One region of the Shewanella sp. 10N.286.48.B5 genome, then DNA from elsewhere that is predicted to be linked to it. Evidence: riboswitches for the same ligand, from Rfam matches in the RefSeq annotation. Region 1 holds a riboswitch; the other holds the start of a gene.
What was found. A riboswitch is a leader RNA that binds a small molecule or an ion and turns the genes downstream of it on or off. The one in region 1 is predicted to bind lysine.
Positions count from the first base shown of each region.

Region 1 (4,220 bases):
GCTGTTTACACGAGTTAATAGGTTACGAGCACGGATAGTTAATTCACGTGGGTTAAATGGCTTAGTGATGTAGTCATCAGCGCCAATTTCTAAACCAAGGATCTTATCAACTTCGTTATCACGGCCAGTAAGGAAAATAAGGCCAATGTTATTAATTTCACGAAGTTCACGGGCTAATAATAAACCGTTTTTACCAGGAAGGTTGATATCCATAACAACAAGATTAATCTTATTATCCTGCATGGCTTTATGCATTTCTGCGCCATCGTTTGCTTCAGTTACTACATACCCTTCGGCTTCAAAAATACTACGTAGAGTATTACGGGTTACAGCTTCATCTTCAACAATAAGAATGTGTGGGTTTTGCATGTCATTTACCTAAATTAAAAACAATTCGATTCTAGTCATGTTGCACTAGGGCTGTGGCGTTATATAGCTAAGAAAACGCCGATAATTTATAAATTCACGATAGGTGTTTATCTATGTCTGCCCTGAACAAAACACGCTTCATGACTAACTACATTATATAAACCAGTTTAAGGCACTAATATTTATCGCACTTCTATAAAAGAGTTATACGTGACGTAAATTTTGATCATAAAAAATCAATATTCAGATCGTATGCTGAGCTTGAGTAAGCTCACAACCTGTCAAAATATCTGTAAAACCGATGATTCATATAAACTAAGAGATTAAATTGCTGATTAAAGTTCCTTCGCAACCTAATTTTGTCCTACATTTATATTCAGTCTTTTAAAATGTAGAACACATTTTAAAAGCTTGAACACTTTACCAAGATTTAATTTCAGTAAATGTAGTCGCTTGTGTCACAACTTAGCGTTATGTAGCAAAATCTAGCTAGTGTGAGATATTGTACTCGTTTTAGGCATTTGTTAACAAATGAAATGTTAACAAATTTACGGGGAAGATTTGTTACAAAAATGCTTTTTTGGGTAAGCTTATGATTTTTAGGTTAAATATAATTATTGTTCTTGTGACTTACATCACACAGGGTGTTGGTCCAAGTCTTGGTTTGCTACACTGAATTGGTCTAAATTGAGAAAAATAAATGATGAATAATTCAATAGATAACCTTTGGTTTAAGTATCAAGGGACCCAATTTCTACTTACTCAGCGCCTTTCTTACGCTGTCCCCTTCGCCATTGTCACCGCCCATAATCCCTTAGGCAGCCAATTGAATCCGTGTCAAAACCGTTTGTTAGATAGGCGACTTCAACGGAAAATTCAGCAATTTAATAGCCCCTATCGTTGCTTAATTGGCGCGGCGCCAGACTTATCTCATATGGAAAAAAGTTGGGCAGTCTTTATAGAAAAAGACCAAGCGTTAGCGTTAGGCCGAGAGTTTAAACAGCTCGCTATTTACTATGTTGATAATGGGGTGTTGTCATTACTTGCCTGTGGTGAAGCACCTGACAAGGAAGTGTTAATTGGCGAGTTTGGCCCACGAACGGTTTTAGTTAATGAATTACCTGATTTGCACGATGAATAACATGATCGGCGATTAAGTGACATTTGTATCAGTTATCGAGGATGTTTAATATCAGTAACTCCTTCTATAGGTACTTAGTTAAGTGCCTTTTTTTATTGTTATTTTTATATTTTTATTAGGGCAATGGTTATTTATATACTGTTGAAACTTGATTGTTAATATTGAAGCTTAATTGTGCAGTTTAGTTGAAGGTTTTAACTCAATAACCTCGAGTTTACATTGAGGTTATTACTTTTTATTTTTTAATCACTATTGTTTTATATCACTTTTTTGTTTCAAATTATAAATAACAGCTTACATGATACTATTTTGAGCTCAGTGTCTCTATTTACGTATTGTGTTATTTGACGACTTTATGGCATATCCCAATTGACTTGAGTTGTTATTTATTGGTATTTTCATGCTCTTCCTGTGGGAAGAAACAGAAGAGGAGCGTTAGCTAGGTAGTAAGTTCGAGGAAAACCAATTCCTATGACAGCTTATGAGGGAGATTAGCGCCGAGGTACTGGTATGTTTGGTTGGCATTCGGTATCGGTCGTTTAGGTTGAATCCTAGCGATTGTCACCTATTTTTTGGTGGAGAGCTTCTGGTGAAAGATTGCTGTTTCCCTTCTTTAAGGGTGCGTTATCACTGCACCAGGCTCTTCGAACGAAGTAAGTTCGGAGTGTAATCATGTTTTTACGTATTAAATTTCAAGTTGTTCCAATACTGTGTACTCAGTTTATGTCTACTCAGTCCATGTCTACTGAAAGTATGTTTAGTCAAAGTTTGTCTGCTAAAACTTTGTCTACTAAAACTTTGTCTAGTAAAAGTTCGTCTGCGAATGTCGTGGAGGTATCAGCATGAGTTTAGTTGTTGCTAAGTTCGGTGGCACCTCAGTTGCTGATTTTGACGCCATGAACCGCTGTGCGGACATTATTTTAGCCAATGCCAATACCCGCGTCGTTGTTGTTAGTGCTTCTAGCGGTGTCACTAATTTACTGGTTGAGTTAACTCAAGCCAATGTGAACGACCAACGCCGCTTAAGTTTAGTCACTCAAATTGCTAAAATTCAATATGACATTGTTGATAAGCTGGCGCGTCCACAAGATGTAGCTGCTACGATTGATAAGCTATTAAGCAGAATGGCAGTGCTTAGTGATAAGTTAGTGCTCGATAGAAGCAAAGCCATCATTGATGAGCTGTTATCCATGGGTGAGCAATGTTCATCATTATTGTTCTCTGCGGTTATTCGCCAAAAAGGCACGCCATCAAGTTCATTTGATGTGCGCCAAGTATTAAGAACCGATAGCCATTTTGGTAAAGCAGAGCCGCAAATTGAGCAAATTGCGCTCCTAGGCGCGGAGCATTTACAGCCGTTATTGGCTCAGCAAGTGATCGTGACTCAAGGTTTTATTGGCGCTGATGAAGCAGGCAACACCACCACCTTAGGCCGTGGCGGCAGTGATTATTCAGCTGCGTTATTAGCTGAAGCCTTAAAAGCAGATGCGGTAGAGATTTGGACTGATGTGGCCGGAATTTATACCACTGACCCACGTTTAGCGCCTAATGCGAGACCTATCGCTGAAATTAGCTTTAATGAAGCGGCTGAGATGGCTACCTTTGGCGCTAAAGTATTACACCCTGCGACGATTTTACCGGCCGTGCGTCAACAAATTCAGGTGTTTGTTGGTTCCAGTAAAGCACCTGAACAAGGTGGAACTTGGATCCGTCATCAAGTAGAAGATGCCCCGGTTTATCGAGCTGTGGCTCTAAGACGCGATCAAACTTTATTAAACCTGCATAGCTTACAAATGCTCCATGCTCAGGGCTTTTTAGCGCACACCTTTGCCACGCTTGCTAAGCATAAAATTTCAGTTGATTTGATTACCACCTCAGAAGTTAATGTGTCACTAACGCTTGATAAAACCGGTTCTGACTCCAGCGGGCAGGGGTTATTAAGCGAGTCATTACTGCAAGAACTATCACAAAATTGCCGTGTAAGAGTGGAAGATAAATTAGCTTTAGTGGCGATTATTGGTAATCAAATAGCGTCAACAGCAGGTATTTGCAGCCGAGTTTTTGGGGTACTTGAACAGCATAATGTGCGCATGATTTGCCAAGGGGCTAGCCCACATAACTTATGTGTTCTCGTCGCTGAATCTGAAGCCGCAGATGTGGTTAACTCTCTGCACCAAAACTTATTTGAATAATTGCTAACGTGGCAGGTATGACATCAGTGAATTCAATTACAGAACAGGCTAACGATTATTCAGCCACCATGTCTCGGGTTGAAGTGGGAGAGCTTGCCACAGGCCAAGCGTTAACGGCGCCACTGTTTAGCTTTAAAGGCTCAGATGACGCCGCGCCCAGTGTTTATATTCAGGCCAATGTTCATGGGGCTGAAGTGCAGGGTAATGCGGTGATACATCAGCTGATGACTTTACTGCAAGACTACACTGTATTAGGCGATATTCACTGCGTGCCATTAGCCAACCCTTTAGGCATTAATCAAAAAAGTGGCGAGTTTACCTTAGGGCGATTTGATCCTATCACTGGGGTGAATTGGAACCGAGAGTATTATGATCAGTCACTTGATATTGCGAGCTGGTTCACTGAGCATCAACACTTTGCCGACAAGGACTTGTTTAGTGCTTTTAGGCAAACCTTAGTCAATAATTGCCAGCAACGTTTAGCCAACCTTTGGGGTATTAGTACCGGGCATCGCTTA
Region 1 is NZ_MCVG02000001.1:3,162,928-3,167,147, reverse strand. Features, by position in the region: gene arcA (two-component system response regulator ArcA) at 1-369, opposite strand, end outside; gene BCU57_RS13530 (DUF3293 domain-containing protein) at 1,073-1,510, shown strand; lysine riboswitch at 1,928-2,104, shown strand; gene lysC (lysine-sensitive aspartokinase 3) at 2,353-3,702, shown strand; gene BCU57_RS13520 (succinylglutamate desuccinylase/aspartoacylase family protein) at 3,720-4,220, shown strand, end outside.

Region 2 (4,220 bases), 2.6 Mb from region 1:
CGGCATTTTCATACAAGTTAGCTATATCTAAAGTTCGCGATAAGCTTAAATCAAACCGAGTTAGCTTACGCTATTTAGTGATCAACTTCAGTCCAATAACGCTTAATACAAATAGCACACTACAGGTGACCAAGCCCATGGCCACTGACGCGGTAAAACCTAATACACCGTAGCCAATAATACTAATGACCGCCACGATTAACGCATAAGGTAATTGCGTCATTACGTGATCGATATGGTGACAACTCGCCCCCGTTGACGACAAGATAGTGGTATCTGAAATCGGTGAACAATGATCGCCAAATACTGCACCAGATAACACGGCTGCAAGCATAGGTAACATCATAGTGCTATCACTGCCCATCGCCATATCAGCTGCAATTGGCAACATGATACCGAAGGTACCCCAGCTGGTGCCGGTTGCAAATGCGGTTAGGCCTGCTAATAAAAATAATACTGCAGGTAGCATCGCAAATGGAATATTGCCTGTGGCTAAACTGGCCATGTATTTACCGGTTTCAAGGTTGCCAATAACCGTTGAAATCGTCCAAGCAAATAACAAAATATAAATGGCAGGTAGCATTGATTTAGCGCCAAGTTTGATGCCAGTGAACACCATAGGCAGAGCAATTTTTTGCTTCACAGTTAATACTAAGGTGACCGCTAACCCCACCAGTGAACCGAAAAATAGTGACGAGCTCACTTCAGTATTTTCAAATGCTCCTAAAATGCTAAAAGGTAAATCATTAGCTGATAATGCATCAGCGCCTGACGCCACCATGAAATAGAAGGTTGCCGCAACTAACACTAATATAGGTAAGAATAAGCCAATGATTTTACCGGTTTCCGCTTCTGGTAAATCGGCTGTGGCTCCTGGTGGTAAGCCTTTAGATTCGTCGAACAACTCACCCTTTTGGGCATTTTGTTCATGCTTACGCATTGGGCCAATATCTAAACCAAATAACGCCACACACACCAATAATAATAATGCAAAAATGGCATAAAAGTTCATTGGGATCATTTGCAGGAACACACTTAAATGCCCTGTATCAGCAAAGCCATGAGCCGTTAAAATCCCGCCGATCAGGGCGATAATGTACGCTCCCCAGCTTGAAACAGGCGAGATAACACAAATTGGTGCCGCTGTTGAATCCAATAAGTAGGCTAATTTAGCCCGTGAAATGTGGTAACGGTCGGTGATTGGACGTGCAATAGATCCCACCACAATACTGTTAAAGTAGTCATCAATAAACACTACAACACCAAGGAAGATAGTCATCAACTTGGCATCACGTTTATTGCGAATACGTTGATGAGCCCAATCAGCAAAGGCGCGAGCTGAACCACTTACCGTGATTAATGCCGTGATCATGCCCAAAATCACCAAGAAACCTAAAATTTGTAGGTTCCATGAATTGAGCGCGCCATCATCCCAAACTAGACCCGTGACGGTAATCAGTAAATTTGAGGCTGCAGCGCTAACTGAAAAATCACCGAGTAAAAACACCCCGGTGATAATACCTAAGCCCAATGAAAGTAAGACTCGGCGAGTTAATACTGCGAGCAAAATAGCCACTACTGGTGGCAAAAGCGAGAGAGCCGAATCGGCGTAACTTGTTATCATCATTTCTTATAATTTCTTCGTTGAGTACGAATGGAGAATAACTGATAAGGCAAGTTTACGTTGAATACGTAAACGAAAATCTTTTCAGTAGCACTCCACAGTAATATCAATATCGTTGTCGATATATATTCTTCTACCCTTTCGGATAGAAATTACCATGACAGTGCAGTCCCTTTCGGTAACTGCCCCAATAAATGGTTTTGATAGAATCCATTTACTTCGGCACTAAATCCTTTCCGAATAAGTTATTGGCATCACCCAACTCACCCGTACTGATACTTAATGCACCTCTACTTATGTTAACAACAGAAAGGCTCTGTATATCAACACCCCATCATACAAACATAAGCAGTAGCATCATTGCCAGATAAAACTTGATTATCTTGTGATATATAACATCACAACTAAAACCGCGCACATTGACGCAGCACTAGTGTAACCTTTTATTAGCAAGGGTTCATATTTAACGCAGTGGTAATTTTTGCTCACTGATAGAACCGCACCGCAAATAACAACGCATTAGTATAAATTGGCAGCAACTATCTACGGAACATTAAAAAAGGCTTTTACCTCTCGGTAAAAGCCTTTTAGTGCCGTTTTTTATTAGTGGATATTAACTCACTAAAAAACTAGCGTAAGCCATAATCCTATTATAAAGAGCATTATTTAGGACTCTTATTTAGGGCTCTAATTAAGGGCTCTAATTAAGGACTATAGCAAATTAGTTAGCTCAGGGATCGCTTCAAACAAATCAGCTTCCAGACCATAATCTGCAACCTGGAAAATCGGCGCTTCAGGATCTTTGTTGATTGCCACAATGACTTTAGAGTCTTTCATACCAGCAAGATGCTGAATAGCCCCTGAGATACCTACAGCAATATACAGATCAGGTGCGACAATTTTACCAGTTTGACCTACTTGTAAATCATTCGGTACAAAGCCAGCATCAACAGCTGCGCGCGAAGCACCAACAGCAGCAGTTAATTTATCAGCAAGCGCTTCTAAAATAGCAAAGTTCTCACCACTGCCCATACCGCGGCCGCCGGAAACAATCACCCCAGCACTGCCAAGCTCAGGACGCTCTGATTCAGTTAATGTTTGCGAAACAAATTCTGCCGCTGCTGTGGCAACAAAATCAACCATAACCGCTTCTGCACTGCCGTCATTGGTTGCGGCATCAAAAGCACTGGTTCGTACTGTTAGCACTTTAACCGCATCTAAACTTTGCACTGTCGCTAATGCCGAACCGGCATAAACAGGACGCACGAAGGTATCTGTGCTTACAACTTCAATCACTTCAGAAATTTGCGCCACATCTAATAACGCCGCGACTCGTGGCAGGGTATCTTTACCGACACTGCTAGCCGCAGAAATAATATGTTCGTAATCACCTGCAAGGTTAACCACTAACTGTGAAAGGTTTTCTGCTAGTTGCGCTTGATACACAGCATTATCAGCAACTAATACCTTGCTTACGCCTGTTAATGCTTGCGCTGCGGTAACTGCTGCAGCGCAATCACTACCAGCAACTAACACATGCACATCACCACCAATGGCAACCGCTGCGCTTACTGCTTTAGCGGTATCTAATTTTAAGCTTGCGTTATCATGTTCAGCTAATACTAAAATAGTCATAATTAGATCACCTTCGCTTCATTTTTTAACTTTTCAACTAATTCAGCCACTGAATTCACCATGATGCCAGCTTTACGCTCAGCTGGAGGGGTGACTTTTATAATGGTTTGATGTGCTTTTAAGCTTACGCCTAAATCATCAATTGAAAGTGTCTCTAATGGCTTACGCTTAGCTTTCATAATATTAGGTAATGATGCGTAACGAGGTTCATTTAAACGTAAATCAACCGTAACCACCGCTGGTAATGGCATTTTTATTGTTTGTAAGCCGCCGTCAATCTCACGGGTTACTTCTGCACTGTCTGCCGTTAATGTTAGCTCTGATGCAAACGTTGCTTGAGGCATATTCGTTAATGCAGCTAGCATTTGACCGGTTTGGTTATTGTCGCCATCAATAGATTGCTTACCAAATATCACTAATTCTGCTTGTTCTTTTTCTTGAACCGCTTTTAAAATTTTAGCAATCGATAACGGCACTAACTCGTCATCAGTCAGGACATGAATAGCACGGTCGGCACCAAGCGCCATCGAGGTACGTAATTGTTCTTGAGCATTTTTAGCTCCAATAGTGACCACAACAATTTCCGTAACACTTCCTGCTTCTTTCAATCTTACAGCTTCTTCAACTGCAATTTCACAGAATGGGTTTAACGCCATTTTCAAATTAGCAGTATCAACATTTGTGTTGTCAGCGTTTACTCTGACCTTCACATTTGCATCGACTACGCGCTTTACAGGCACCAATACTTTCATGGGATTTCCTTTTACACCTTCAATGTATGTGGACGGCACATTGGTTTTAACCAATGTAATATGGCTCAACTTTACGGCCTGTTAACGTTAACGTCAACCTAAGTCAAACACTTGTTTATATTTTTTTTGGCTCAATGTGCGTTTAAAAGAACTGACATCTGCACAATTTATATTAAATAAGGTACCTAAAAGGGTAGATTAATTAATTT
Region 2 is NZ_MCVG02000001.1:558,297-562,516, reverse strand. Features, by position in the region: gene BCU57_RS02420 (Na+/H+ antiporter NhaC family protein) at 71-1,627, opposite strand; lysine riboswitch at 1,705-1,925, opposite strand; gene BCU57_RS02415 (electron transfer flavoprotein subunit alpha/FixB family protein) at 2,336-3,259, opposite strand; gene BCU57_RS02410 (electron transfer flavoprotein subunit beta/FixA family protein) at 3,262-4,011, opposite strand.
Region 2: another riboswitch for lysine. It lies ahead of BCU57_RS02420 (Na+/H+ antiporter NhaC family protein); the one in region 1 lies ahead of lysC (lysine-sensitive aspartokinase 3).